DNA from 3 places in the Shewanella aestuarii genome. Region 2 is predicted to be linked to each of the others. Evidence: predicted binding sites of a transcription regulator. Region 2 holds the regulator's gene; each other region holds the start of a gene.
What was found. Region 2 encodes MetJ, which represses methionine synthesis genes. Its sites were predicted from a motif close to TAGACGTCTAGACGTCTA; they were not measured.

Region 1: msrA (peptide-methionine (S)-S-oxide reductase MsrA) is a predicted target of MetJ. The motif match lies at 3,011-3,028, and genes of this name have one in related genera.
Region 3: metK (methionine adenosyltransferase) is a predicted target of MetJ. The motif match lies at 8,654-8,671, and genes of this name have one in related genera.

What each region holds. Positions count from the first base shown of each region.
Region 1 covers NZ_CP050313.1:1,844,701-1,855,427, reverse strand. The annotation lists gene HBH39_RS08385 (alpha-ketoacid dehydrogenase subunit beta) at 1-383, opposite strand, end outside; gene HBH39_RS08380 (thiamine pyrophosphate-dependent dehydrogenase E1 component subunit alpha) at 387-1,565, opposite strand; gene astE (succinylglutamate desuccinylase) at 1,733-2,782, opposite strand; gene msrA (peptide-methionine (S)-S-oxide reductase MsrA) at 3,059-3,538, shown strand; gene trxB (thioredoxin-disulfide reductase) at 3,713-4,666, shown strand; gene HBH39_RS08360 (GNAT family N-acetyltransferase) at 4,762-5,334, opposite strand; gene HBH39_RS08355 (efflux RND transporter periplasmic adaptor subunit) at 5,506-6,705, shown strand; gene HBH39_RS08350 (efflux RND transporter permease subunit) at 6,708-9,911, shown strand; gene HBH39_RS08345 (LysR family transcriptional regulator) at 10,425-10,727, shown strand, end outside.
Region 2 covers NZ_CP050313.1:3,575,454-3,586,180, forward strand. The annotation lists gene HBH39_RS15590 (bifunctional aspartate kinase/homoserine dehydrogenase II) at 1-790, opposite strand, end outside; gene metB (cystathionine gamma-synthase) at 812-1,984, opposite strand; gene metJ (met regulon transcriptional regulator MetJ) at 2,193-2,507, shown strand; gene HBH39_RS15605 (sulfite exporter TauE/SafE family protein) at 2,677-3,411, shown strand; gene HBH39_RS15610 (c-type cytochrome) at 3,666-3,992, shown strand; gene HBH39_RS15615 (DUF3373 family protein) at 4,138-5,850, shown strand; gene HBH39_RS15620 (tetrathionate reductase family octaheme c-type cytochrome) at 5,911-7,284, shown strand; gene HBH39_RS15625 (EAL domain-containing protein) at 7,459-8,952, opposite strand; gene HBH39_RS15630 (pseudouridine synthase) at 9,022-10,029, opposite strand; gene HBH39_RS15635 (LON peptidase substrate-binding domain-containing protein) at 10,101-10,679, opposite strand.
Region 3 covers NZ_CP050313.1:3,286,545-3,297,271, forward strand. The annotation lists gene HBH39_RS14410 (DUF481 domain-containing protein) at 1-743, opposite strand, end outside; gene HBH39_RS14415 (MATE family efflux transporter) at 833-2,182, opposite strand; gene fba (class II fructose-bisphosphate aldolase) at 2,560-3,624, opposite strand; gene HBH39_RS14425 (phosphoglycerate kinase) at 3,795-4,970, opposite strand; gene epd (erythrose-4-phosphate dehydrogenase) at 5,055-6,083, opposite strand; gene tkt (transketolase) at 6,221-8,215, opposite strand; gene metK (methionine adenosyltransferase) at 8,718-9,869, shown strand; gene HBH39_RS19855 (hypothetical protein) at 10,119-10,277, opposite strand; gene HBH39_RS14450 (GNAT family N-acetyltransferase) at 10,308-10,727, opposite strand, start outside.

The DNA of each region.
Region 1 (10,727 bases), 1.7 Mb from region 2:
TGACCACCAGCAATACCTCCACCGTAAGGTGTACGATACGTGAGGCCGCCAACATTAAATTCGTTACCACTGCGGTAACGAAATTTAGCTGACTCGTTGACGATTTGATCAAATGCCGGGAAAATATAATCGGCAAACTGAATTTCAGCAACCGCAGTCATGCCGTTTGCTGCAAGACCATTGGCAAAACCGGCAATCCCCTGCTCTGTTAAAGGGGTATTAAAGCAGCGATCGCGACCAAACTGCTCTTGCAATCCTGACGTTGCACGGAAAACACCACCAAAATGGCCGACATCTTCCCCAAAAACAACCATGCGCTCGTCGGCTTTCATGGCAATCGATAACGCCTCATTAATGGCGTGTAACATATTCATTTGAGCCACGGCTTATAGTCTCCCTGCACTTTTCGGATACGCTTTTGGATATTTACTGATATGTTCTTTCAGTTCTTTTAACTGTTTTTTCAATGCCGGCGTTGGTACGTCGTATACATCTTCAATAATTTGGTCCAAGTGAGGTACAGGTAGCTTTTCAGCTACTTTAACAGCAGCAAGCACCTCTTCACGGTACTTTTCATAAATACTGGTATCATCAGCTTCTTTTAACCAGCCTTTATTAATTAACCAAAGTTTAAAGCGCTTAACAGGATCATGCTGTTGCCATTTCGCTTCTTCTTCTTTAGAACGATAGCCAGATGGGTCATCAGAAGACGAATGCGCCCCTAAACGGTAAGTCATCGCTTCAATCAATACCGGTGCATTATTTTCAAGAGCATAAGCACGGGCTTGTTGAGTAGCCGCTAATACAGCTAACATATCATTACCATCAACGCGAATGGTGTGCATACCATAGCCCACACCGCGACTAGCAATCCCGTTACCTGCAAACTGCTCTTCGGTTGGCGTTGAAATGGCATAACCATTGTTGCGACAGAAGAAAATAACTGGAGCCTTTAACACTGCAGCCATATTTAAGCCTGCATGAAAGTCTCCTTCAGATGCAGCGCCCTCACCAAAATAACAAATGGTCACGTTGCGCTCGCCTTTTAGCTTTTGACTAAAAGCAACCCCTGTTGCTTGAGGAATTTGGGTCCCTAGCGGAGATGAAATAGTGTGATAATTAAGCTCACTACAACCGTAATGAATTGGCATTTGGCGACCTTTACCGAGATCTTTTTCATTACTGAACATTTGGTTCATAAACTGTTCAGTCGTAAAACCACGGTAGCGCAACGAAGCTTGCTCACGATATTGTGCTAAAATTACGTCGTTTTTGTCTAATGCTGCAGCACTACCAACAACGGCAGCTTCTTCTCCAATACAGGTCATATAAAAACTAATACGACCTTGGCGTTGGGCACCTAACATACGTTCATCAAGAACGCGGGTAAAAATACAAGTATCGTAAATTTTTGCAGCAAGCTCTTGGTCTATAACGGGTAGCACTGCATTCTCATATGTTGTGCCATCGGCTTGAAGAATACGCAAAATTGGAATGTGCAATGACGCTTTATCTAAGAAGCTGACACGGTGCACTGTTTCATTGTTCAGTGGTGCGTTGCTCATAATATGCTCTTGTTGTTGTTAGTCGCTACGCCAAATCGTAGCGACCTAATTATAATTTACTGTCAGACATTACGTTAACGTAAACTACCATACAATAGTTTCTAAATTAACGTTACGATTTTAGGAAGACTAACATTGTATATATTGCTTTACGCAATAGCTTTAGCCTACTGTACATCTTCGTTTGGCGCAGGTACCAAACACAATACTGTGCGTTGCCCAACGGGTACATTTGCATTGGGAAACACTATCGCTTCAACTGGCGAATTAACGGTTATCGCCTTACCTGCTTCTGTTGCTAATATTTCACCTTGCCTAAATTGACTAAAATTAGGTACATCGTTGGCAAAGGCAAAATTAAAGTCATCTGCGTTTTTATTAATCGAGCGTGAGACTTTGTATAAATTGAGTTGCTTTGGGTCGTATGGTTCAACAGTGACAGACGGCTGAGTGATAAGCATGGTTAACATGATCTGTGTCTGTTCAAAACGTAACATATCATTTTCACCAAATGGCATTACTTTACCTAATTCGACAGTAAAAGCATCGGCATTAAATTGCTCAGAAGAATAATAGCTAAATGTGGTTGTAGGTTCATGATGAAAAAGTATGGTATCAACACCACACGCAGCTAAAAACATCATTTGCTCTCCGTTATAACTGCGCCCTGAACGATATGGATAGATAGCAAATTTTTCATGTTTTGATGAACGAATCGCAGTATGTAAATCATAGTGAATACGCTGACTATTTGCTGAGTCGTTATTAAAAAAGTCGGCGACATATTTTTCTAATTTTTTGGCGCGGATACGTTCATCATTTATCAAGCCTTGTCCTTTAGAATGGGCACCACTAAATAGGCGGTTCATATTCTCTTCAATAAAGCGGGTTTTATTGTGGATAGCGGGTGGATTACCAATTAAAAATAATAATCGATGAGCTGTTTTAATGGTTTGATTTAATAATGCTGTTATTAAGGCATTACAAATTTCAATTGGAGCCGTTTCATTGCCATGAACCGCACATGAAAGGACAATGCTTTTGCTATGTTGACCAGTCGTAGTTTGATCTATTGGACTAAAAACAATCGCACCTGTATCAAGCACCTCAACCTGAGTGTGCTGTGCTAGTTCAAATTTAAATCCTGTTGATATGCCTGCTGGGTTGTCTAATGTAAAAGCAAGAAAATCTTTCTTTTCCATAAGTTGTGCTTGCAACTTAAGCTCCTTGAATATGTGGACTCTCAGTTTATTGTTGTTTTTATTGAGTGGATTTGGCTTTAAAGCCGATCAACAAACGCTAACGATCAATACTGAGTTTTTATTGTTGGCGCGGATTTTACCATAGCTTGAAACAAATTTTGGTGTGTATATTCAATATTGATAACTTACATACAAATATTATCAAAACAACTATTGCTTATTTAAGTAAAACTATTCACACTTTAGCCATCTAGACATCCACGAGTCATTTAATTATTTCAAGGAAGCATCATGGCGTTAGCAACATTTGGGGCAGGTTGTTTTTGGGGTGTTGAGTATTTCTTTCGTGAAGTTAATGGTGTAATTAACGCAACCTGTGGCTACATGGGGGGAAAAGACAGTGCGACAACCTACGAGGAAGTTAAAACAGGTACGACAGGACATGCTGAGGTAGTTCAAGTTGAATATGATGCTGATATTGTGAGTTTTGATGACTTATTAGATATCTTTTGGAAAAACCATAATCCAACTCAGCTCAACATGCAGGGTGGCGATATTGGAACTCAATATCGAAGCACTATTTTTTATCATGACAAACAACAAAAAGCCCAAGCAGAAGCATCTAAACTCGCTTTTGCACGGAGTGGACGTTGGGGGCAGCGCCACATAGTTACTGAAATCGTTCCATTACAAACATTTCATGTTGCTGAAGAGTATCATCAGAATTACTTAGAGAAAAACAATCTTCCTTCTTGCCATCTTTCATACTGAACAATTAGTTAGTTGTTACCGTTTTCGCTGTTGGCTTAACGTTAAGCTGACAGCATTTATTGACACATTAGATTACCGCAATCGAAATAGATAACCGTTTGTGCCCTTTACCCACAAAGGTAAATTCCCTACAATCTTTGCAAATTGCGTTATGCATCAATCTGGAGAATTAAAATGAGTGAAGCTCGTCATAGTAACCTATTAATTTTAGGTTCTGGCCCAGCTGGATATACTGCAGCGGTTTATGCTGCCCGTGCTAACCTGAAACCTGTGATGATCACCGGCATGCAGCAAGGCGGACAGCTAACTACCACTACTGAAGTAGAAAACTGGCCAGGTGACGCTGAAGACTTAACCGGTCCAGCATTAATGGAACGCATGCAAAAGCATGCTGAAAAGTTTGAAACTGAAATTTTGTTTGATCACATTAATGAAGTCACACTGACTGAACGTCCGTTTCGTCTTAAGGGTGATAATGGCGAATATACATGTGATGCATTAATTATTGCCACTGGTGCATCAGCTAAATATTTAGGTCTACCTTCAGAAGAAGCTTTCATGGGGCGCGGTGTTTCAGCTTGTGCAACGTGTGATGGTTTTTTCTATCGTAACCAGAAAGTTGCGGTTATTGGTGGTGGTAACACCGCTGTTGAAGAAGCTCTTTATTTAAGTAATATCGCTTCAGAAGTACATTTAATCCATCGTCGTGATACTTTCCGATCAGAAAAGATCTTAATTGACCGCTTAATGGACAAAGTGGCTAACGGCAACATCATCCTTCATCTAGACCAAACCCTTGAAGAAGTGGTTGGCGATGATATGGGTGTAACAGGACTGAAAAAGAAAAGCACCAAAGATGGCTCAATTACTGATTTAGAAGTCGCTGGCGTTTTCGTTGCGATTGGTCATAGTCCTAATACCGGTATTTTTGAAGGTCAGCTTGAAATGAACCACGGTTACTTAAAGGTAAACAGTGGCTTACAAGGTAATGCGACCCAAACTAGTATTGAAGGCATTTATGCTTGTGGTGATGTTATGGATCAACATTATCGTCAAGCCATTACCTCTGCTGGCACAGGTTGTATGGCGGCATTAGACGCTGAGCGCTACTTAGATTCTAAAAAATAGAGTTTAAATCAGTAATACTGTTGATTTTAATATAACAGTTAATCTAAAAGGCCAGTCAGTTGATTGGCTTTTTTGTTATCTAAACCATAGCCCTATTAGAGCCTTTTTTGATAAAACACTAACTCTTGCGCAACTGGGCCATCAGTATGCAGCGCTTTTTTAACAAACTGCATTGTCAGCTTTTTCATGACAGCGATTGACGCCAAGTTGTGCTCCAATGCAATAGCGGTAAACATAGTCACTTCAGGTTGCTGAGCGATAAAATCCATCACCGCTGTTGCCGCTTCAGTGGCAACCCCCTTTCCCCAGGCACTTTGCTTTAGTCGCCATCCAATTTCAATATTATGGTGATGCGGATTATCAGTATAAAAATACATAGGTCTTACTAAAATCCAACCTAAATATTGCCCTGATATTTCTGATGTAAATACTGATGGTTTTGCAGTCACCTTCCATAATCCAAAGCCTTTTTCTGGCAAATTATATCGGCGAAATCTTGGCAAAAAGCGTAAATGAATATCGTCGTGGCTACTTTTTACCCCGCCATTAATGTATTTCATTACCGCTTCGTCTTGATCGAGCTCATAAAATAATGGCGTATCATCTTCAGTCATCAACGACAATGATAATCTTGAGGTTTCGAGTTGATGTAGGTGATTGATAACCATCCAATGAACATTCCATATTGTTTATGCGTATTGTGCTGACGTTAGACACACAAGTTTACACATTGACACAACAACAAAACAACATTTAGCTTAATATAAGCTTAATTTTAGTCATGCTAAGTATAATTGGCAGATGACGTAGTATTAACACTAACAAATTAAGGATGTCTCGTGGCGACAACAAAACAGATTATATTACCCATTGTCGTACTAACCATAGGAATTGGTGCCTTTGCTGGAATTTCTGCGTTACAAAAACCCCCTGAAGAAAAACCGGCCATAGACACCACACCTTTGGTATCAATTGAGACAATTGAATATCAGCCTATGACATTTAGTGTCTCTTCTTATGGTGTTGTTAATGCAAAATACACAACAGATATCATTGCTCAAGTTAGCGGCGAAATAACCTATCTTGATCCTGCTTTTGTAAAAGGCGGTTTTGTCAAAGCCGGCACTGTTCTGGCGCAAATAGATGATAGTGATTACCAGTCAGATTTGCTCGATGCGCAGGCCAATATTGCAACGGCAAAAGCATCACTGGTTCAAGAAAAAGCGAACGCAAAGGTAGCTGAACTCGAATGGGCAAGAATTACCGACAGCGAGCCAACGGATTTAAGTTTACGAAAACCACAACTAGCACAAGAAATTGCTCGCCTAAAAAGCGCCGAAGCAGGTTTACAACGGGCAACCAGAAACCTTGAACGCACGATCATTCGGGCTCCATACGACGCCTTAATTGCTAGCCGAGAAATTGGTTTAGCATCATATGTCAGTAAAGGCACGCCTATTGGTACATTATTAAATACTGATATCGCTGAGGTGCGCCTACCCTTGGCAGATAAAGAAATTCAATATCTAGAATCAAAAGGCGTTAATGCTAATGTGACACTGGTGGGTAATTTCGCTGGCAGTAAGCACGAATGGCAAGCCAAAATTGTTCGCAGCGAAGGCGTAGTCGATAGTAAAAGTCGTATGACCTATTTAGTTGCTGAAGTCAGCGATCCCTACGGACTGAAATCAAATTCGCGAGAATTACGCTACGGCACTTATGTCACGGCTAACATAGAAGGCGCTCGAGCTGGAGATGTCACCATAGTACCGCGTCATTTAATCGCTAATGGCAAAGTAGCCATATTAGATGAAGATAATACCTTACGCTATAAAGACGTTACCATGCTAAGACAAGATGGTTCTAATGTGGTAATTTCTGGCGGTCTAAAAAACGGTATGCGTCTTATCACATCCGCATTGGATTATCCTATTGAAGGCATGAAGCTTAAATTACCGCAAGATAAATTACTTCAATCCGAACCCACAGACACATCATTAGAGGCGACTGTTCAACTTACAATGGACAGTGGAGAGTAGTCATGGAAGATACTAACAAAGGGCTAATTGCATGGTTTGCCCGTAACTCTGTAGCAGCTAACTTATTGATGATTATTATTTTAGTGGGTGGTTTATTAACAGCTAGTACTATTAGAAAGCAGTTTTTCCCACAAATAGAAATAAACTGGATTGAGTTTAGTGCCGTTTACCCGGGCACTGCGCCACAGGAAGTAGAAGAAGGTATAACGGTCAAAATTGAACAAGCCTTGGAAAGAGTTCAAGGGCTAAAAAGAGTTATCACCTATTCTAACCGCAATATGGCTAACGGTTACTTTCAAATCGAAGAAGAATACGATCCACAGGTGGTGTTAGAGGAAGTGAAATCGGAAATTGATTCAATTTCGACCTTTCCTGCAGGCATGGAGCCGCCAAAAGTAGAGCGGATCAAAATTCGTCAAGAAGTGATGTATCTAAGCCTATATGGAGATTTATCTGAACGTCAGCTCAAAGATCTTGGGGAACGCATTCATGATGAAATGATGCAACTACCTGGCGTGAATATTACTGAATTCTATGGTGGTTTAAATTATGAAATCAGTATCGAAGTCAGTAAAGACCGTTTGCGAGAATTTGGATTAAGTTTTAATGATGTGGCAGAAGCAGTTCGAGGTTATTCGCGCAATATGTCTGCGGGTCAAATTAAAGCAGAAAATGGCTACATTAATTTACGGGTGCAAAATCAAGCATATGTCGGATATGAATTTGAAGACTTACCACTGCTTACTCTAGCAGATGGCACCAATATTCTATTAGGTGATGTAGCCAAGGTAAACGATGGCTTTGAAGATGGGATTCAATACTCGAAGTTTAATGGTATGAATTCTGTTACCTTTTTTATCGGGGCTGCGCGCAATCAAAGTATTACCGATGTGGCTAAAACCATTCGCATGTATGTCGAAAATAAGCAAAAAACGCTGCCACAGGGGGTAACACTAGAACCTTGGGTTGATATGACCTACTACCTTGAAGGTCGCTTGCAGCTAATGTTAGACAGCATGAAAAGTGGTGCTTTATTAGTATTTCTAATTCTGGCACTGTTTTTACGGGTACGTTTAGCATTTTGGGTCATGATGGGCTTACCAGTCTGCTTCTTAGGGACTTTACTCTTTTTGCCTACGGCATTTATTGACGTGACCATCAACGTAATTAGCCTGTTTGCCTTTATTTTGGTTCTGGGTATTGTCGTTGATGACGCCATTGTCATGGGTGAAAGCGCCCACTCAGAATGCGAACAAAACGGGCAAAATATTGATAGTGTTATTAAAGGTGTAAAGCATGTCGCCATACCAGCCACCTTTGGGGTGTTAACCACCATTGCCGCCTTTTTGCCTATCACCTTAGATGACGGTCCTTCTTCTGCCTTTGGTCAAGCCATAGGTTACGTCGTAATTTTATGCCTATTGTTCTCATTGGTTGAATCAAAATTGATTTTACCTTCTCACTTAGCTCACATGAAAAAACCTAAAGTCGTGCAACCTGGCTCTAAAAACCCATTAGACTGGCTGCGTAATGGGGTCAATTTTATTCAAGGCAAAGTCGAAAAAGGCCTCAGTTGGTTTATTGTCACCGTCTACCGCCCTAGCCTAGTCGTGGCCGTTAAATATCGTTATACGGTGATCATGTTATTTATCAGCTTAATACTAATTTGTGCAGGCTTGTATACTGGTGGATTAGTACGCTTTATTGGCCAACCTAAAATCCCCCATGATTTTCCACGAGTCAATGTAGAAATGAATGTTGATGCTTCTGAAAAAGCAACCTTAAACGCAGCACTTTCAATCGAAGCAGCGCTTTATAAAGTAGATGCGGATCTTAAACAGCAATACGGTCAAAATATGATTGCAGAAATGCAAGTAGACTTACGTGGCCGGACTAACGCAGAAGTGATGACTAAGCTAGTCGACCCTGCCATTCGTCCAATTAATACCTTTGAATTGGCCGAACTATGGCGACAAGCCATCCCGCAAATTCCGGGGGTTAAATCATTCAAAGTACAAGACAGCCTGTTTGGTGGTGGACGTGAAGATGGCGATATTAGCTTTAGGTTAGAAGGAAAAGATGAAGCACAATTAGTGGCGGCATCGCTTGCACTTAAAGACAAACTTAATTCCCTTAAAGGCGTGAGTGACGTCAACGATAGCCGACAATCAAGTGCTAAAGAAGTGCAATTTCAACTTAAACCTTTAGCTCATAGTTTAGGCTTAACTCTTGCAAACATTGCCGGACAAGTTGGTAACAGCTTCTACGGGCTTGAAGCACAGCGGATTATTCGTAACGGTGAAGAAATTAAAGTCATGTTACGTTACCCAGAAGAGCAGCGAAACTCGATTGCTCTAGTACAAGATGTATTAATTAAAACCAGTCAAGGCGCTGAATTACCGTTATCTGAAGTTGCTGAAATTACCGTTGTACAAGGTGTTAATAGCATTCGACGTGAAAACGGCAATCGCACTATTAACGTTTGGGCATCTGTTGATTCTGAGCAAGCAGAACCATTTAAACTGGCCAAAGATATCCGCGATAATTTTATCCCAGAATTACTGGCCAAATATCCACGAGTAAGAAGTGAGGTCTCAGGTAGTATACAAGAGCAATTAGATAGTGCAGACACGCAATTAAGAGACTTTATTTTGTCTATGTTGCTGATTTACACCTTGTTAGCAATCCCATTAAAATCATATCTACAACCTATGATGATTATGTCTGTGATCCCATTTGGCGTTATCGGTTCTGTATTGGGGCATATTATTTTAGGTATTGACCTAAGTGCCCTGTCAGTATTCGGTATTATTGCTGCAGCGGGTGTGGTGGTTAACGACAGCTTAGTGATGGTGGATTATGTCAATAACTCACGTAAAAATGGGATGCCCATGCAGCAAGCGGTACTTGATGCAGGTTGTAAACGCTTTAGGGCGATAATGCTTACCTCGCTAACAACCTTTATTGGCTTAATACCTATTATGTCTGAAACCAGTATGCAGGCTCAAATGGTTATCCCAATGGCCGTGTCACTTGCTTTTGGTGTGCTATTTGCCACTGTGGTGACCTTATGTCTCATTCCATGTTTGTATATTGCTATCGAAGACAGCAAAACATTGATGAGGAAATTAATTGCCATATACAGACCTGCCGAAGTCAATCAAGAGGTCGCTAAACAGGTGTTAAATAATCACTCTGCATCATAGTCAGTAAAGTTTAAGTACAATGATGTATATTTAAATCACAAACGTCAGCAATAGCTGACGTTTTTTATGCTCTGTCACTTTAAAATAGCTCAACCTGAAAACCTTTAAACCGCACGTTTTTTCATTTCCATATCATTTCCATATCAGTGACAAATGATTATTGGTATATCCCCAAGCAACCTCAACATGCAAAGTGCAGAGCCTCTCATTACGTTCAGTTCTAGGCGAAAAGTCGACGTAATGAGTGGTTCCCAAAGGGCCAGTTTGATTGGCTTTCATCCTTTGTTGCTGATTATCAACGTACAGCAACTATGTATCAAATCAGCGCCGCGCCTGAAAGCCAATCAATTCTCGCTGAACTTGCATCATGAGGTTGTTTGGGTATAAAGCCAAAATAAGGTGTAAAACACATGATTTAACGGCAATATAAGATATGATGGCTTTTGTCGAAGATGAGTAGACTCAAGAGTTCAATCGATGTGTTATTCAACAAAAAAGTAATAATGGAATATTATGGATCTCAATGCATTAAATGTATTTGTCACCTTATATAAAGCTGGTTCAACCCAACGTGCTGCGATAAAGCTGAATCGTTCGCAATCTTTCGTTTCCAAAACATTGGCACAGCTTAGAGAAGATTTAAACGATCCATTATTTATTCGCACTGCAACAGGACTAAAACCCACGAGTTATGCCGCCCAAATTGCACCCAAAATTCAACGTGCTATTGAACAACTCTCAATAGCAATCGAGCCAGAAGAGTTTGATCCAAGTCAGCTGCAATATATTTCAATTCATATCGCTGAACCGCTTCTG
Region 2 (10,727 bases):
TACGTGAATGTAACACCGGCGAGCCAAGTCGTGCTAAACGATCGGCTTCAGCAAGCGACATGCTTTTTAATAGTTTGGCATCGTTGATTTTATTCGGGTCAGCATTAAATACTCCTTCAACATCCGTCCAAATGGTGACACGGCCAATGTCAGCTAAACTGGCAATTAAAGTCGCACTAAAATCAGAACCATTACGCCCCAATAATAAGGTATCACCTTGACCATTGGCACAAATAAAGCCGGTGATCACTAATCTTTCATTCGGGTGAGCGGCTAATAATGCTTGCACCTTGGCACGCGATTCATCAACACGAATATTAGGCACAGAGCCTTCATCGGCGACTAAAATAGAGCAAGCATCAACATGAGAAGACGCCACACCTGATTCACGTAACAAGGCCGCCATGAGTCTAGCAGACCAACGTTCACCAAAACTGACAACTTGATTAAGCTGGTACTCATTACGCTGCTCAAGCGATAGCAAACTAATTAATTGAGATTTATCCGTTGATAAACGCTCGCGTAAATCGCGCGCTTGCTCATTAGACAATAACTGTTCGATCAAGGTTTGCTGATAACTAATCAGCACTTGTAGCTCTTCTTGCCACAACTGACCGCTTTCACGCAAATTGAGTAACTTGTATAAAAAATTGGTACTTTTGCCAGCGGCTGACACCACAATTAAGTCATCACTGTTACCATGAGTCAGTAAAATATGAGCGACACGTCGATAACAATCGGCGTCAGCAAGACTTGAACCACCAAATTTATGTAAATGACCACGCGCCATTTGTAACTCCTTAAGCACCCACTACAACGCTGCGACTGCAGCTAATGCGGCTTGAATATCTGCCACTAAATCATCGCCATCTTCAATACCAACAGACAACCTTAATAATGTATCTTTAACACCGGCCTCATAGCGAGCCTCTGGCTCCATTGCTCTGTGCGTCATGGTGGCAGGAACGGCCACTAAACTTTCCACCCCGCCTAAACTTTCAGCAACACTGAACAAAGTTAATGCAGATAAAAAGGCAACCACTTCTGCTTCACCGCCATTGAGTTCAAAACTTAACATAGCACCAAAGCCTTGTTGTTGTTTCGCCGCAATTTCGTGACCTGGATGGTCTTTTAACCCCGGATAATACACTTTTGCAACAACATCACTTTGACTTAACAGCGCAACAATACGCTGGGCATTGACTTGATGTTCGCGAATACGCACCGCAAGCGTACGAATACCGCGTAAGGTTAAATAGCTATCAAACGCTGAGCCTGTTAACCCTAAAGTATTCGACCACCAATGTAGTAGCTCTCCCAACTCGGCATCTTTTGCCACCACAGCACCACCGACAACATCACTGTGCCCATTGATATATTTAGTGGTTGAGTGAATCACAATATCTGCGCCTAAATTAAGTGGCTGTTGCAAAATAGGAGACAAAAAGGTGTTGTCTACTGCTACTAATGCACCGACTTGTTTAGCCGCTTTAGCGATTTCAGCGATATCGACAACACGTAGTAGTGGGTTAGATGGCGTTTCTAACCAGACCATTTTGGGCTTTCTAGCAATAGCCTCAGCCAAAGCTTGTTCGTTGGTTTGATCGACCACCGCCAGTTTAAATTGGCCTTTTTTAGCTAAGTTGGTAAATAAACGGTAACTGCCACCATAGCAATCATGCGGAACAACAAGTAAATCATTTGGACCTAATAAGCTGGTTACTAGGGTAATAGCAGCCATACCAGTGCAAGTCACCACCCCCGTTGCGCCATGCTCTAACTTGGCAATAGCCTCACCTAAAATGCAACGAGTAGGATTACCTGAGCGACTATAGTCAAATTCGCGCGGATTTTTATGGCCATCAAATGAATAATTGGTCGATAAATAAATTGGCGGAACAACAGCACCATATTGTGTGTCACTCTCAATGCCCTGACGCACGGCGACGGTAGCACTGTTATGTTGTTTACAAGACTTGGTCATGGTTGACTCCTAACACGATGAACACACAAAAGAGATGTCTAGATGGCTAAATTTACCTAACAGAACTACTCAGGTCAACAAAAATAGCCGTTTAGACGTCTAAACATCAAGAAATCTATTTGCAATGTGCACTAAAACACAGCAATAATTTGACTAGAGATTGTAAGGGTTTAAAATCTGCAGCGAATTTATAGTAAAGGGTGAGTTAATGACTGAGTGGAATGGCGACTATATTAGCCCATATGCCGAGCACGGCAAGAAGAATGAACAAGTAAAAAAAATCACCGTATCAATTCCTTTAAAAGTATTGAAAGTATTGACCGATGAGCGCACCCGTCGCCAAGTGAATAATTTGCGCCACGCGACAAATAGCGAATTACTTTGTGAAGCATTTTTGCATGCCTACACAGGTCAACCATTGCCTGATGATAATGATTTATCAAAAGATGAGCCAGATAGCATCCCGCGTGAAGCGAAAGCATTAATGGATCAAATGGGTATTGAATGGGAAGACTTAGAGTAATTTCTGCAAATTAGAATTACCCAAACTCTTCAATCACATTCCACCAAGATAACTATCCTATGTGTAGGATAGTTATCTTGGTGGAATGTTGTTTTTACGCCTTTCTTAATTCTGTATGTTCCGTTTTGTAACCCATACTCAATCAGACGCTTATAACGAGTTCCATTTTATGTCATTTATTGATCCCACCACATTGATTTTAGCGTCAGTGATTATTTTTTGCGGTGCATTAACCCAAAGCTTAATTGGTTTTGGCTTAGCCGTGGTTGCCAGTCCACTCCTGTATATTGTTGACCCACAACTCGTGCCTATACCGATAATTGTGATGGGATTTGTTATTTCATTAATGACCTTATATAGAGAGCGAGCTCACTTAGCCTTCAACGGATTGCAATATGCGCTTATCGGTCGAATTCCTGGGGGATTTCTAGGCGCCGCATTATTACTGTTCGCCCAGCAAGCGGTATTAGGCTTGGCCATCGCTGGCATTGTGTTTACCGCGGTTTTGTTAAGTGTGTTTAAGTTTTCAGCGCCGGTAAATCGACTTACCTTGTTTATTGCAGGTGTGGTATCGGGTATTTTTGGCAATATTGCGGCGATTGGCGGTCCACCACTGGCGATTTTATTGTCGGGTAAAGATGCCAGTCAATTTAGGGCGGCATTGTCTGCCTATTTTGTTTTTAGCTCGGTAATTGCACTGCTTATTTTAGTTTTGGTCGGCTTGGTTGAATGGAAGCATATGTGGCTATCTGTGATGTTAATTCCCTCTGTCGTTGCGGGTTATTTCGTTGCAGGGCGGCTTGTTGGCAAAGTGGATAAAAATAAAACCCGCACCGCAACGCTGATCCTGTGCACATTAAGTGCTTTAGTGCTAACCATAAAATCTATCTATGCATTAGCTTAAATGCCCCATATTTAACACAGCCATACTCGCTATATCCGCCTATCACTAAACTTAATCATCTCCTATGAGCTTGATCACACCCAGTCTATTAGATTTTTTTCAATTAAATTTTTATCAATTAGATTTTTCTCATTAACTTGATCTACTTCAAATTAACACTACCTACTTTTAGGTAACATTCTTAACAACAAGGACACGGTTTTAAATTAAAAGTAATTGGGGTGAACCCCATACCCTAGATGAGGATGTGAACAATGAAAATCAATCTAAAAGTTGCCATTGCAATGGCTCTGTTTTTATCACTTGGTAGTCAAGCAATGGCGGCTGAGGGTGGCAATCCGAAAAAAGGTAAACACCTTTATAAAAAAGAATGTAAAGCTTGTCATAGTGTCGGCACAGAAGGACCAGAGTTAACCCCGATGGCAAAAACCATGAGTCAATGGGATCGCTTTTTCAAACGCGATCAACACAAAGCCAAACCTGAAGTATTTAAAGCCTTATCAGAGAAAGATTTGAAAGATATTCAGCAGTTTTTATATGACCACGCTGCGGATTCAGATCAGCCACAAACCTGCGGTTAATAGCCACTTAGGGTTAAACAAGGTGTCGTAATAGGCACAGATTACATCTTGAAATCAAAAAATATTGGGGCTTAGCCTCAGGGACTCTGACAATCAAAATTTGGTTGAAAGCACAAAAAACAACCAAATTTTAGGGAGCAATATTATGCGTACTCTCATTTCAATATTAGTGGCTAATGCACTGCTTTTTAGCGGGGCTGGTTTTACAGCAGATATCGACGCCCAAAAAATCGCCGATCTTAAACAGCAACTAGCAGACATTACCGAAGAACTTGATGATCTCAATTCGCGGGTAGATAAAACCGAACGCCACACCGCTTTAGATAGAATTCAAATTACAGGTGATTTTCGGACCAAAGCGCATTCATTGCACTTTCAAAATGTCACTTGGAATCCAGCAATGAAAGTTAACTTTTCAGATTTTGGCGCTAAAGCCATGTCTGGTGCGTTTGGCGACCCTAGCAGTGCTACTTCACCGCTAGGTAAAATGATGGCCGCAAACCCGGAGTTAGCTGCGGCATTTCAAAGTGGCATGTTACAAGGCGTAATGCCCTATGTTCTTGCCCCTCAAACCCAACAAGATATCGATAACGACATACTTTACACCACTCGCTTACGTTTAGATCTCAAAGCAAAAGTATGGGATAACGTCAGTTTTGCAGGCCGACTCAGCATGTATAAAAACTGGGGCGACTCTACCGGGGTTAAGGTATTTGATTCATGGAACTCATTTACCATGGATGGCACCAGTAGTGGCAACACCAGTGGCGATTGGTTACGAGTAGAGCGCGCTTATTTTGATTGGAAAAATATTAACGGTAGCAATACTTACCTCTCTATTGGACGTCGCCCTTCAACCTATGGCCCACCGAGTCATTATCGTGAAAATGAAATGCGCGGCGGCACGCCATCTGGGCACTTAGTTAACTTTAATTTTGATGGTGCAACATTGGGTTATAACTTAGGTGAAATCACCGGTATTGAAGGCCAAGTCGTACGTTTTTGTTATGGCCAAGGATTTGAGTCTCAGTTTGGTAATGGCGAGATGTTTGGCGACATTATCACTAAAGATACCCACTTAGGTGGCTTCAATATTGATGTGATTAATGACGGCACTAACTTCCTGCAAATGACCTTATTTGGCGCTAAAGATATCAACGATGGCTTCAAGGGCACCATGGCATTTCCCACCCAATTAGCGGGAATATTTGCTCCGACTATGTATCAAGACATGCAAAAGTTTGAAAACTTCAACTTTGTCACCCGTGTTCAGCCTAGTGGTGTTATTGGTGACATGTTCTTAGGTGGCTTAGGTTATGCTAGAGAAACTGAAAATGATTACAAATGGTTTGCTTCTATCGGTTGGACGCGTGCAGAACCTAATGGCAATGCCGGTTTATTTGGCGGCATGTTAAATGATGCTGTGTTTGAAGCGGAGCTAAATAGCACGGGTACTGAAATCATTATGGTACCAAAAGAAACTGTCGATACGGATACCAAAGATGGTTACGGCGTTTATATCGGGATGCAAATGCCCGCTCCGGGCGGTAAATTCGGTCTAGAGTACAACTATGGTTCAGAATATTGGACCCCATTTACCCAAGCCCAAGATGACCCCATTGGTAGCAAATTAGCTACTCGAGGCCATGTCGCTGAAGCCTATTACATTTTTGATATCAACCCAAGAATGTTTATCAAGTTAGCAGGCTTGTATTACGACTTTGAATACACAGGCAGCGGCACCCCGGTTGGCGCACCTCAAAAAGTGGATGATGTCATTGCTGGTACCGCCTACTCCATGCTGCCTGTAGTGGATACCGCTTACGATGTAAACGCCTCTTTGACTGTTAACTTTTAATTGCACTTCCCGGGGGCCTCGCCCCTCAGGGTAAGGATTTAAATCATGAAAAAAATATCAATGGCTTGGATGTTACTGTTAGCCAGTAGCGCCACTCACGCAGCATTTGATCATAAAGAAGTACTTAAAGGGCCATTTACACAAGGCACTGAAGTCACCACGCAATGTATTGAATGTCATGAAGATCATGCAAAAGAGTTTATGAAATCTTCCCATTGGACTTGGGAATTAAAGCAAGAGTTGCCCGATCGCACCGTAATGCGTGGCAAAAAGAATAGTATTAATAACTTTTGTGTCTCAATTGCTGGTAATGAACCACGCTGCACTAGCTGCCACGCAGGTTACGGCTGGAAAGATAACAGTTTTGATTTTACCGATATGACCAAGGTGGATTGTTTAGTGTGTCACGACACTACCGGAACCTATATCAAAGAACCAGCAGGTGCGGGTGAGCCAATGGCCAAGGTTGACTTAACCCGTGTTGCCCAAAATGTCGGTCAACCTGTGCGTGATAATTGCGGCACTTGTCACTTCTATGGCGGTGGTGGTGATGCGGTTAAGCATGGCGATCTCGACTCTTCTATGTCTTACCCAGAAAAAGACACAGATGTCCACATGGATACCGACGGTAATGATTTTCAATGCCAAACTTGCCACACCACAGCAAGCCATCAAATATCAGGCAATGCCATGGGCGTATCACCGGGCGGAGAAAACCCTATCGGTTGCGAAAACTGCCATGACAGTGCGCCACATGACAGCAAAAAGCTCAATACTCATACAGCAACGGTTGCCTGTCAAACATGCCACATTCCGTTCTTTGCCAAAAATGAACCGACAAAAATGCGTTGGGACTGGTCTACCGCTGGCCAAGAATTAGCTGAAGTTAAAGACGAAAATGGCAAAAAAACCTTTATGAATAAGAAAGGCAGCTTTATTTGGCAAAAAATGGTACCACCACAATATGCTTGGTTTAATGGTAAAGCCGATGCGTATATGGCTGGCGATAAAATTGACCCAAGTCAAACCATCAAATTGGCCTACCCACTTGGCAACATTAACGACAGCAAAGCCAAAATTTATCCATTCAAAGTACATACAGGTAAGCAAATATATGACACCAAATTGAATATATTAATTACCCCTAAAGTGTTTGGTGAAAATGGCTATTGGGATAAATTTGATTGGGATTTAGCATCCAAGCTAGGCATGGAAGCGAACACCACCATGATTGAAAAAGGCTTAAGTTACAGTGGCGAGCATGACTTTGTTGAAACTGAAATGTGGTGGCGCATCAACCATATGGTTTCACCTAAAGAGCAGGCTCTTCAATGTAATGACTGCCACAACAAGGGGACTCGTTTAGATTGGCAAGCGCTTGGTTATAAGGGTGACCCAATGAAAAACAAGCAAGGCCCAAAACATGCTAAATAAGATTTGGTCATTCAACCAAACAGTCTAATTAGAAAGGCTTGTTCAATATCAATCAATTAGCAATTAGCAATTAGCAATTAGCAATTAGCAACTAGCAACTAGCAACTAGCAACTAGCAACGAAAAATGCCTTATCAAGTTGATAAGGCATTTTATATTTTAGTGTTTATAAGCATTAATGAAAAAACTGTTTTGCCGGCAGCGGTTTTGAGTAAACATAACCTTGAATAAAATAAACACCCTGCTCACTTAGATAAGCAACTTGCTTATCATCTTCTACCCCTTCAGCAATCATATTTAAATTGGATTTTTGTGCAAATGAAATAATTGCTTCAATGGTTTTAGTATTAAAATTGTCTTGACGACCTATGGTATCAACAAACATCTTGTCAATTTTTAGGGTACTGATCCCTAAATGTTGCACATAGCTAAAACCACCGTAACCGGTACCAGCATCATCTAATTTTAAATCAATACCTATCGCGTAAAACTTATCTAACATTTTACGCGCAGCAACTAAATCTTTTATAGGTAAGCGCTCAGTAATTTCTAATGAAATACTATGCTGTTGCAATTCACCTGATTCAACCACGCCTTTTAGCATCTGATACAAATCATCATTATCCAAATGCTCAGGCACAATATTAACGCTAAAAAATAAGGCATCTCGTTTACTGGCAAGTTGTTTTACATCATTAAACACATGCCCGAGCAACCCCTTGGTCATATGCACGATTAAACCATTAGCTTCTGCGTAGGGAATAAACTGATTCGGTGGCATTAAGCTACCATCTTGACGTTGCCAACGCATCAGCACTTCGGCACCAATCACTTTTTGGTTGCGGGAGTCCACAATAGGTTGATAAAAAGGAATAAACTCAGACCGCTTAATCCCTTGAATAATTTGATTATGAATAGATTGAGCATGGTTAAACCATAAACTTGCTACATATGTCACCCAGGAGGCAACAATGCCAGCAATGAGTAAAATCATCCACCAAGAAAAGTAGGTATATTGCTCATAAAACTCACGATTGCCAGATAACTGAAACTTTGCTTCAAAATAGGACGAAGCTAAAACAACCTCTTCACTAATAAAATAATCACCATCAAAACTTTCAAAACCAAATGTTAAAAAAGGACTCGAATCAAAAGATATTTTATATTCTAAACAGTGTTCACAGCTCATGGGCACAAAATAGCGAGGCTCTAAAGGGATCAAACTAGCCACATAAAAAATATCGCCCATATTGCGGATCAGTATCAGCTCAAGATGCTGCCCTGTTATAGACTCCAATACCCCTAAACTATATGTTTCACTAATTTGATGGTGTTTTACTTTGTGAACTTCGCGGATGACTTCGTTAGACTCACAATAAATATTTAGCCCTTTGGCTACTCCTACCCAACGAATAAAACTAGCATCAAACACGGTACGCTTTAACTGTGCTTCAACCTCGTCATTACACTCAAATGAGTCAAATGTAATATCAGGTAAAGCATTTAACTGTGCAGCACTTGTTTTAATTAAACGCTCAAACTTATCGGTTAACATGGCTGCGTCACGACCAATCAGCTGCTTGGCTAATATATGGTCAGTAAAACGTAATAATGCAACGCTCAGAAGCAGCGTAATTAAAAAGATTAAACCATACTTAATTCGTTCCATGAAACCACCTAAATCCAGCAAGTTATCTTCAATATAGCCTGCCTGTGGATGTTAAGGTAGTGTAAATATTTAAATTAATGATAAATCAAGCCCTTCACAGCACCAATCATTATGCTGTTGACTAATTGGATCAATAAATTGCAATCGCTGTGCCAATAACTTTAATGGTTTAGCAAAGTTATCAGGCCCTTTGGGCTGAAGCACAGGATAAAACCTGTCGTTAATCAATGGCATACCAAGGCTTTGCATGTGCACTCGTAATTGATGGGTTTTGCCCGTGATCGGACTGAGCTCAAACAAACCAATATTGTTATGAATGGCTACCAGACTGATTTGTGAATGGCTATTCACCTCGCCTGGCGTGATTTGCATAATAAAACTGGGATCGGCTGGTTCAATACGATTTTTAACCGTCCACATATGCGGGAGTTTTAGCTGACCTTGCTGATATTGTTTCAAGATATCTGCTGTCAACATCGCTAATGCCTGATAATGCTTTTGAATTGCGCCATCAACAAATAATTGATGATACGCATGACGAGTATCAGGATTCACTGTCATTAACATCACCCCTGCAGTGTCTTTATCTAAACGATGAGCAGGAGCAATGGTATCAATCCCCGTGCGCTTACGTAGCCGATGCACTAAACATTCATTAACGTAATTACCTCCGGGGGTAACGGGTAAAAAATGCGGCTTATAGACGATCATTTTATGCTCGTCTTGATGCAAAATAACCTCTGAAAACGGCACCTGAGTTTCCGCTTCCACTTCACGATAATAATAAACTCTAGCACTAGGCACATAAGCAGTTGAGACAGAAATCAACTCACCATTTAGCCAATGGACTTTGCCACTGGTGACTCTATCTAGCCATACCTTTGCAGCAATCTGCGGAAATTTAGCAATCAGAAAATCCATCACTGTGTGATGTTGTGGGTTTTGTTGTTGAGGTAACACGACAAAAGACGGCTGCGCAGCAATAGCGCCGCAACGATTGGATACCTTGTCATTAGCGTCTTTGGAGGTAGCGCAGCCTGCATTGGCTCGTTTAGTGTCAGAAGGTTTATACGACATACAATTGATAACAGTATTTTTGAAGTGCTGTCAGTTTAACAGGTTATCCCCATCCACCTTACTCGAATATGCTAAACATCCACATGGGATCGCAATAATTGCAGTACAAAGTCCATGGTTTTATGGCAATCAGGTTGCTCAACCAATAACAATTTATCACGATTGTACATAGGCAAGACTTCTAACCAGCGCTGACTAACCCATGTCGCATCTTCTAAATGCACCTGGGTATAAAGTTCAAGCAAATCGGGATTAACCTCATAAAACTGCTCTAATGCAGCACTGATTATTTCAAATTCCCCCACAATAGGTTCATCACGCCAATTTTGACAAGGTAAGGTTCTCGCTATCCAAATACCATCACTTCGCATCGCTGCTGATAACACTTTAAGCCGCTGCCTTCCTTCAAGTACAATGCTCAATGTATTGTCTTCAAGTTGATTAAAATCAATGATGTCACATTCGGTGACCGTGGCATAACAGGGCAAAGTATCATTGGACTTTTGCGCACCAAACGCTAAGCCACATTGCCCTTTTAGAACCATAACAACCATTGCCAGCTCAGCAGGTAATGCCACTCGAATTTCAAGCCTTCCCGCTGGCAATAACACCGCATCCTGAATTAATAAGGCCATTTCACGGGTTTGCATAGTCGCCTCCCACACTCGAAAGTGAGAATTCACTTAATGCTTAATCGC
Region 3 (10,727 bases), 290 kb from region 2:
TATAGTAAGGTCATGTTGGTTTCTGTATCTGTGCTTTTTTTATCATCGAGTGGGTCACTGTTATAACGCACAATAACCGCAAACTTCATTGCTAATGCGCCAACAATGTTAGCCGTTAATGACGTTTCTGATCGAGCATCTAACTTATCACCCCAATCTCCGATAAAACGCTGCTTGAATTTAGATGAATCGCTGATCTTCATTTCAAAATCAACAACGGCGTGGCCAACAATACTATCAACACTATCTTCGCCTTCAACTAATGCGTTTTCATCATCTAGCTTTTGATATATGTAACCGGGACCCGCTTCAGCCTTAAACAGCATATCTGGAGTGTCAATGAAACGGTAACCGTAACCAGCTGAAGTTGTAGAGGTAAAGTCGTAACCTGTAAATGGGTCAACTTCATAGTTAGTATTAGCAAACAAGTAACTACGATCGCTTAGCTGGTAATCGCCTTGAATACCAGCAAAGTAACGCTTAGCGGTTACTTCATCAGTGTCTTCTTTATATAAGCCTTCTAAAAGGTACTGATTTTCCCAATTGCCTAATTCATGCTTCATTGCTAAACGAGCTTTATACGATGATGTATCTGTATTGCCTGTTGTAAGTGTTGCGCCTAATTCTGCTTCACCTGCGAAAGTTTTATCGCCCTCAACAAAGTCAGCACCAGCCTGAGCAGTAAACGGAGTAGCAAAACCTGTCGCTAATGTCATTGCTGCCACTAAAAGCATTTTATTCATGTATACGATCCCTTTAAACCAGTATTCCCCTAAAAATCGCACGCATATTAACACTTTTAATATCTATTTGACAAAAACGCTACACCAAACTACGCAGACTCTAGTACTAAGCTTTTTGATTGCCAACGACCGCTACGCCAGCGCCATAACATTGCTAAGCCTCGAAGCCATTCATCAAGAGCAAGTGCTGCCCAAATACCTAACAAGCCATACTCTAGGTGCACACCTAAATAATATGCCCCTGACACAGCTACACACCACATAGATAGGACACCTACAAAAAATGGAAACTTAGCATCCCCGCTAGCCCTTAATGCATTAATGACGACCAAGTTAAAGGTACGTCCTGGCTCCATAAATAGGGTTAAGATAAATAAAGGACCGACTAATGCTAATACATCGGTTTCATCGGTAAACCAAGCGACAAGATCATCCCCCCACATTGCGGCAAAGGCTGCAACAAGTGTTGTAACCACTAAGCCGATTTTCAATGCGCGATACATTTGCGCCTCAGCAGCTTTAATCTGCTTAGCTCCCACTAAATGACCAATAATAATTTCGTTACCAATACCAATTGACAGACCAAACAGTAAAATAAACATGCAGATCTGAAAATATAAGGACTGTGCCGCTAATGCTTTATCACCCATCAATCCAACAAAAGAGGTCACCACTAAAAACTGCAGCATCCAGGACAAATTTTCACCTGCTGCAGGCAGACCAATATGAAACACTTTTTTGAGCATTTTCCATTGAGGTCTTAAAATTGCGCCAACATTCAAACTAATACCGGTATAACGAACAAACAATACCAACATAATAGTCATACCAACCAAGCGACCAATAACTGTACTTATTGCTACACCTGCTACTCCCATTTCAGGCAAACCAAACCAGCCATATAGCAGTAATAAATTACCCACAAAAGTAATCAAATTCATCGCTAAAGTTACCCACATGGCTTGTTGAGTATGACCATGGGCTCGCATTGCACCAGCAACACACATTGCCATTGCCTCGGGAATCAGGCACAAACCGACAATTTGCAGATATAACTTCCCATCTGCGAGCAGATGCTCAGGCAAGTTCATTAAATATAAGATGGTGCTAGCACCTGATATCACACCAATTGCCGCAACAACCCCAACCCCTAAATTAAAACCTATTGCGGAATACACAACATCACGCGCGCCAGCTTTATTCTTAGCCCCTAAGTATTGTGTTATCACTACACTGGCACCAATACTGACAAAACTAAATAAAGTAATTGATAATTCAAATACCATATTACCGACAGACAAAGCGGCTACGCCTTGATAAGACACATGGCTGATCATAAAAGTGTTCAACGCTGCAGTTAGAAAGTGCAGCGCAAAATCAAAAAATAATGGCCAAGTTAAGGAAAATAACGATAAAGGTTTGTCTGATTGTGTGTGCATGTTGCAAGTTCACTTAAAGCAAGGTGTTAATCTGGGGAGTTAATCTAAGAAATTAAATTACATGTTAAACAAGTATGACAATTCAAACTGAAACGCCACAAAGCCATAATAAACCTTATTAATTGTACGCTAAAGTCCACTTAAAATAGTCTTAAAGACCATTTTGGGGCGAGGATAATGCGTCATTTTGCACAAATAAACAACACACTTAGTAATAAAATTACCAACAAAAATATTTATAGATTTATAAATATAGTAACTTGTTGTAAGTATTGTTTTTATTCTATTGAGCCGAGTTCATCTCCCACTTAAACAGATTTGCCCCATAAAAAAACCGCCTAAGGGTATTAAGCGGTTTTTAGATTTAACAGTCTGGGTTAGTTGATTTGCGGATCTAACTCACCAGCTTGGTAAGCTTTATACATTGCCTGTAATGATTTAGGCTTAATTTTAGAGCCCATGCCAGCACAACCAAATGCTTCATAACGCGTAGTACAAATGTCTGCCATGGCTTCCATTGACGCTTTTAAGAATTTACGAGGATCAAACTCAGCGGGGTTTTCTGCTAAGAATTTACGTACAGCACCCGTTGAGGCTAAGCGTAAATCAGTATCAATGTTTACTTTACGCACACCGTGCTTAATACCTTCAACGATTTCTTCTAATGGCACGCCATAAGTTTCCGGAATAGCGCCACCATATTGATTGATAATTTCTAACCATTCTTGCGGTACAGAAGATGAACCGTGCATAACAAGGTGAGTATTAGGAATGCGTGCGTGAATTTCTTTAATACGGTCGATACGTAAAACATCACCTGTTGGCTTACGGCTAAACTTATAAGCACCGTGGCTAGTACCAATTGCAATAGCTAAAGCATCAACATGAGTATCAGCAACAAAGCGGGCAGCTTCTTCAGGTGTTGTTAATAACTGGTCATGGCTTAAAACACCTTCTGCACCAACGCCATCTTCTTCACCAGCCATACCGGTTTCTAGGCTACCTAAACAACCAATTTCACCTTCCACTGACACACCACAGGCATGAGCAAACGCAACAGTTCGACGAGTTACATCGACGTTGTACTCATAAGAGGCAGGTGTTTTACCATCAGCCATTAACGAGCCGTCCATCATGACAGATGACATACCCAACTGAATTGAGCGCTGACAAATATCCGGATCGGTACCGTGATCTTGATGAATACAGACTGGAATATCAGGGTATTGCTCAAGTGCAGCTGCCATCAAGTATTTTAAAAATTGCGGGCGAGCATATTTACGCGCACCAGCGGATGCCTGCACGATAACAGGGCTGTCTGTTGCCTCAGCAGCTTGCATAATCGCACGCATTTGCTCAAGGTTATTGACGTTAAAAGCAGGAACACCATAACCATGCTCTGCGGCATGGTCTAGCAATTGTCGTAGAGAGATAAGAGCCATTTTTTTCTCCAATTATAGGGTGATTACTCACCTAGGTCGCTATTTTTTGGATGGATTTTTATACCCTGTAAATATGGTTCATGACATTTACAGAGCGGTTTTCGTTTTAATAATTATTATTTTTATGTCGCAATACATAACACAATCTTATGTCGACAAATTAATGCAAATTATGCACCGCGTTGTTCAAGCATTTCTACCGCTGGTAATTTTTTGCCTTCTAAAAACTCTAAAAATGCACCACCACCAGTAGAAATATAAGAAACTTTATCAGCAATATCATACTTATCTACTGCAGCTAAGGTGTCACCACCACCAGCAATAGAGAAGGCTTTGGATTCCGCAATGGCCATTGCAATTCGCTCAGTACCTTTACCAAATTGGTCAAACTCAAACACGCCAACAGGTCCATTCCACACAATGGTGCCTGCTTGTTCGATAATTTTAGCTAAGGCTTCTGCGCTGTCTGGGCCAATATCAAAAATCATATCCGAGTCAGATACCTCGCTCACAGGCTTTAATGTGGCAGCTGCCGTTGGGCTAAACTCGCCAGCAACAACAACATCAGTTGGCACAGGAATATCACCACCACGACTTTTCGCATTAGCCACAAGACGTTTAGCTTCATCCAGTAAATCCGCTTCATATAATGATTTACCAACATTGTAGCCTGCAGCGGCAATAAAGGTGTTCGCAATGCCACCGCCCACAACAAGTTGATCAACAATCGTTGATAAACTTTCAAGCACAGTTAGCTTAGTAGACACTTTAGAACCACCAACAATCGCGACTAAAGGACGAGCAGGGTTATCCATAGCTTTAGCTAAGGCATCTAACTCTTGCGCTAATAACGGGCCAGCGCACGCAATTGGTGCAAATAAACCAACACCATGAGTCGAAGCTTGAGCGCGATGAGCTGTACCAAAAGCATCCATTACATATACATCGCATAAAGCGGCCATTTTCTTGGCTAAAGCTTCATCGTTTTTCTTTTCACCAAGGTTAAAGCGGACGTTTTCAAATACCACAACCTCACCAACATTAGCTTCTACACCGTCTAAATAATCAGTAGCTAGACGTACAGGACAATCAAGCGCATTAGCCAAATAATCAACAACAGGTTGTAGTGAGAACTCTGGGTTAAATTCACCTTCGGTTGGGCGACCAAGGTGCGACATCACCATTACAGCCGCGCCTTTTTCAAGCGCCAATTTAATGGTTGGTAATGCGGCACGTAAACGTGCATCACTGGTAACTACACCATCTTTTACGGGTACGTTTAAATCTTCACGAATAAGGACACGCTTATTTTGCAGATCTAAATCTGACATATTGATAATTGCCATAATCAGCCTTTCCTTTTAAAGTTAAAAAATAATAAAACAAATACTGAATTCCCGCCGGTAGCATACCCACGGTTTAAAATTCGCTTACGACTTCACATCATTTTGCTTGGCTGCATACATCGCCAAGCTGGTATCGAGCATGCGGTTAGCAAAACCCCACTCGTTGTCACACCACAATAATAATTTAACTAAATGACCGGCACTGACACGGGTTTGCGTACCATCAACAATACTAGACCTTGGATCGTGGTTAAAATCACACGACACTAATGGCTCGTCAGTATAGCCTAAAATTCCGTTAAAACTGCCATTAGAGGCCTTGGCTAAAACAGAGTTGACCTGAGCAATATCAACACGTTTCTCCAGCGTTACAGACAAATCAATCGCAGTCACATTAATGGTTGGTACTCTGACAGAAATCGCTTCAAACTTGTCTTTCATTGCCGGTAAAATCCGCTCAATCCCTCGAGCGAGTTTAGTGTCTACCGGAATAATCGATTGCCCAGCTGCACGGGTGCGGCGCAAATCCTCATGATAAGCATCAATGACTTGTTGATCGTTCATTGCCGAATGGATGGTGGTAATTGCGCCACTTTTAACGCCAAAATGTCGATCTAAAACATCGATAACCGGCACAATACAATTAGTGGTACAAGATGCATTAGACACCACTGTATGATGAGCTTGCAGCAAATGATGATTCACACCATACACAATGGTAGCATCGACATCAGCAGAAGATGGATGTGATATTAACACTTGCTTTGCGCCCGCATGGAGGTGAACTTCACACTCTTGGCGGTCTTGTAGGCTTCCACTCGCCTCGTAGACAATATCAATATCTAACGCTGCCCAGGGTAGTTTACTTGGGTCGGGTTGATTTAAGAGAATGATTGCATCATCACCTATCACTAGATGATTGTCTTTTAAGGCAACTTGAGTTTGAAAACGACCATGAGTGGTATCGTATTGTGTGAGGTGACAAACACCTTGTGGAGTAGCCAGTTCATTAATCGCAACAATCTGAATTTGATGACGTTTTCCAGATTCATATAACGCTCTCAGAATTGAGCGTCCAATACGACCATACCCATTAATTGCGACTCGAATCATTCAACATCCAGATGTAATTTAAACCAGCATCTAATAATAATTAGGCGATAAAAACAAAAACGGCCTGCATCAAGATGCAGGCCGTAACATTATACACAATTAAGCACTTAATATATAAGTGCTAATTAAAATTGCGATTAAGCTAATGCTTTTACTTTGCTGACAACGTTTTCAACAGTGAAACCAAAGTGTTTCATTAAGTCACCACCAGGCGCTGACTCACCAAATGTTGTCATACCAACAACATCACCGCCAAAGCCAACATACTTGTACCAGAAATCTGTATGAGCGGCTTCAATTGCAACACGTTTAGTGACCGCTTTTGGTAATACTGATTCTTTGTAAGCAGCATCTTGCTTATCAAACTCAGTGTTTGAAGGCATAGATACCACACGAACCTTAATACCATCAGCAGTTAATGCCGCAGCAGAATCAAGTGCTAGCTGAACTTCACTACCGGTTGCAATTAAAATCACATCGGCTACGCCATCACAGTCTTGAAGTACATATGCACCTTTAGCTACATTTACTAGCTGCTCAGCATTACGCGCTTGTGCTTTTAAGCCTTGACGGCTAAAAATTAATGACGTTGGTGCATCACGACGCTCAATAGCTGCTTTCCAAGCTACTGCAGTTTCTGCTGCATCACATGGACGCCATACCGCCATATTAGGTGTTAAGCGCAAGTTAGCTAACTGCTCAACGGGTTGGTGAGTAGGGCCATCTTCACCTTGACCAATTGAGTCATGGGTGTAAACAAAGATATTTTGAATACCCATTAACGCAGACATACGTACCGCATTACGAGCGTACTCCATAAACATCATGAAGGTTGCGCCATAATTGATGAAACCACCGTGTAAAGACACGCCGTTCATTATGCCGCTCATACCGAATTCACGAACACCGTAGAAAATATAATTGCCAGCAGGATCATCTTGAATCCCTTTAGAACCAGACCAAAGGGTTAAGTTTGATCCAGCTAAGTCAGCACTACCACCTAGTAATTCAGGTAACATGGCACCAAATACACCAATGGCATTTTGTGACGCTTTACGACTTGCAATAGATTCGCCTTTATCTTGGCACTCTTGAATAAAGGCTTGCGCTTTGGCTTCAAATTCAGCTGGTAGTTCACCTTTTAATACACGGCGTTCATATTCTGCAGCTAATTCAGGAAATGCAGCTTGATATGCAGCAAACTTATCGTTCCATGCTGCTTCATTCATTTGACCTTGCTCTTTTGCATCCCAACCCGCATAAACATCAGCAGGAATATCAAATGGTGCGTGTGGCCAACCTAAAAATTCACGAGCCGCTGCAATTTCAGCATCACCAAGTGGCGCTCCGTGACAATCGTGGCTACCAGACTTATTTGGTGAACCAAAACCAATAATGGTTTTGCAACAAATCATGGTTGGCTTGTCTGTGACAGCTTTAGCTTGTTCAATTGCAGCACGGATAGCATCACTATCATGGCCATCAACGTCTGCAATAACATGCCAACCATAAGATTCAAAACGTTTTGGTGTGTCGTCAGTAAACCAGCCTTCAACATGACCATCGATAGAAATACCGTTGTCATCCCAAAATGCAATTAACTTACCTAAACCTAATGTACCTGCTAATGAACAAGCCTCATGAGAGATACCTTCCATTAAACAGCCATCACCTAAGAAACAATATGTGAAGTGATCAACAATATCAAAACCTGGGCGGTTGAATTGAGCGGCTAAAGTTTTTTCAGCAATCGCCATACCGACGGCATTACTGATACCCGCACCCAATGGGCCTGTGGTTGTTTCAACACCAGGGGTGTAACCGTATTCTGGGTGCCCAGGTGTTTTTGAGTGTAATTGACGGAATTGTTTTAATTCTTCAATTGGCAGTGCATAACCGGTTAAGTGCAGTAAAGAGTAGATAAGCATAGAACCATGGCCGTTAGATAAAATAAAACGGTCGCGGTCTGCCCAATTTGGGTTGTTAGGGTTGTGCTTTAAAAAATCATTCCATAACACTTCAGCAATATCGGCCATACCCATTGGTGCGCCTGGGTGTCCAGAATTAGCTTTTTGAACGGCATCCATACTTAACGCACGAATTGCGTTAGCGAGTTCTTTACGAGATGACATGCTCTCTCCTGCTTGTTCTTGTTGATGAGGTCTAGCGGGCAATTATGGAGTCATATTTTCCCTTACTCGGCGGCGTGACGCAAATTTATATTTCGTCGCGGTTAATATCCCACCAACTTACACGCTAGTTATTATGATAAAACTATCTAAAACCAGAAAGTTAGCGCTAACACAAAATAAATAATCACTAAACAAAAGCTAATTTCATCATTGCAAGCATGAATTAAATTTATTTTCATAAATTAGATTGTTCATATTTTTGTACAAAATAGAAACGGCAAATTGTTCGGCCATCACAAAAGTCAAAATTAATCATAAAGTTAATTAAATTTGATATGAAACAAAAACAATGGACTAAAAATGAATTTTTGCGGTATTGCACAAAACTTAGCTTTTGATCGTATACAGGGGTGTTATCAAAATCGATTTCGACTAGAATAGACGTCTAGACGTATACTTTTTTAAAATTTTTTCTTCCAGCAAACGACGAGAACTTCCAACTATGGCAAAGCACTTGTTCACTTCTGAATCAGTTTCAGAAGGTCATCCAGATAAAATCGCCGATCAGATTTCTGATGCGGTATTAGACGCAATTCTTGAGCAAGATCCTAAAGCTCGCGTTGCGTGTGAAACCTATGTCAAAACAGGCATGGTATTAGTGGGTGGCGAAGTGACCACCTCTGCTTGGGTTGATATCGAAGAAATTACCCGTAAAACCGTCCGTGAAATCGGTTATACCCACTCAGACATGGGGTTTGACGCAGATTCTTGTGCAGTATTAAACGCAATTGGTAAGCAATCGCCAGACATCAACCAAGGTGTTGACCGTGAAGATCCAGCAGAGCAAGGTGCCGGCGACCAAGGGTTAATGTTTGGCTATGCTAGCAACGAAACTGACGTATTAATGCCAGCCCCTATTACTTACGCTCACAAATTGGTTAAACGCCAATCTGAAGTACGTAAAGATGGCACATTGCCTTGGCTGCGCCCTGATGCAAAAAGCCAAGTAACCTTTGCTTATAATGAAGGTAAAATTGTTGGTATCGATGCTATCGTATTGTCCACTCAACACCGCGAAGACATCAAGCAAGCAGATCTCATTGAAGGTGTGATGGAAACCATCATCAAACCTGTATTACCTGCGCAATGGTTAAATAAAGACACCAAGTTTTTCATTAACCCAACCGGTCGCTTTGTGATTGGTGGTCCTGTGGGTGACTGTGGTCTAACAGGCCGCAAAATCATCGTAGATACTTATGGTGGCATGGCTCGCCATGGTGGTGGAGCATTCTCAGGTAAAGACCCTTCAAAAGTCGACCGTAGTGCAGCATATGCTGCGCGTTATGTTGCTAAAAACATTGTTGCTGCTGGTTTAGCTGACCGCTGTGAGATTCAAGTATCTTATGCCATTGGCGTGGCCGAGCCAACATCGATTAGCATCGAAACATTTGGCACAGGAAAAGTGTCTGAGGAAGTATTAATTAAATTAGTACGTCAACACTTCGAACTACGTCCGTATGGCTTAACAGCAATGCTAGATTTAGCGCGTCCGATTTACCAACAAACGGCAGCTTATGGCCATTTTGGCCGTGAATGTTTCCCATGGGAAGCAACTGATAAAGCAGAAGTTTTACGCGCTGATGCCGGCTTATAAATAAATGTATTACAAAAACCGCCTGCGGGCGGTTTTTTATTATCTACAATAACTAAAAATATCAGCAATGATCAAAGTGAGCGCTTTCAACACACATAAAGCTGACTTGTTGCATACTCATTATTGGTACATCAATTTGGCTGAGCACTTTTATACTACTAGGGTTATCACAAAGTTTGAATGATACTTGATATTGATTACATGGGCCGCAAACAATCCATCCTTCCAACCAGCAGACGGCAAAGTACACTAATCCCCCTCTGTAGGATCAAGAGTAATTTCATGACAACTAAAATCCTGCTGTGACTCACTTAATACTGCAACAACAAGTTTAATATTATCAAATGCACTTAGTTGCAAATCCTTAAAAGCCCCAAACAAAGTGTTAAATTTTGCTTCAACAGACATACAATCCACCCAAGCACCTTAAAAATGCCATTAAACCGCTTTGATTAATAAATAAAAGTCACGCTGCTGAAAACTAAAATAATCGACAACCTGCATATCCGCATATTGAGTATGAGCCTTAAATGAGCGTTCGTTATCTTCAGCAATATAAGCCACTAAAAACCTGACATTTATTTTAACTTTACTTGCTAACCCATCAACCAATTTAGCAAATATCCCTTGTCCACGATATTGTTGATCAATCCATATTGGACCGTACTGGCAACTGTTAGCAATGGTTACCTTTACCGGAAACTGACCTTGACTGATATTAATGTTCGGCAATAGAGCAATCATTTTTTGATACAAAGACTGCTTCGCAAAAAATGACCATTTAGCCGCAATCACATAACCAATAATTGTCTGCTCGTTTAATGCCAGCATGATCCAATGTTGCTCGATGAGCGACTC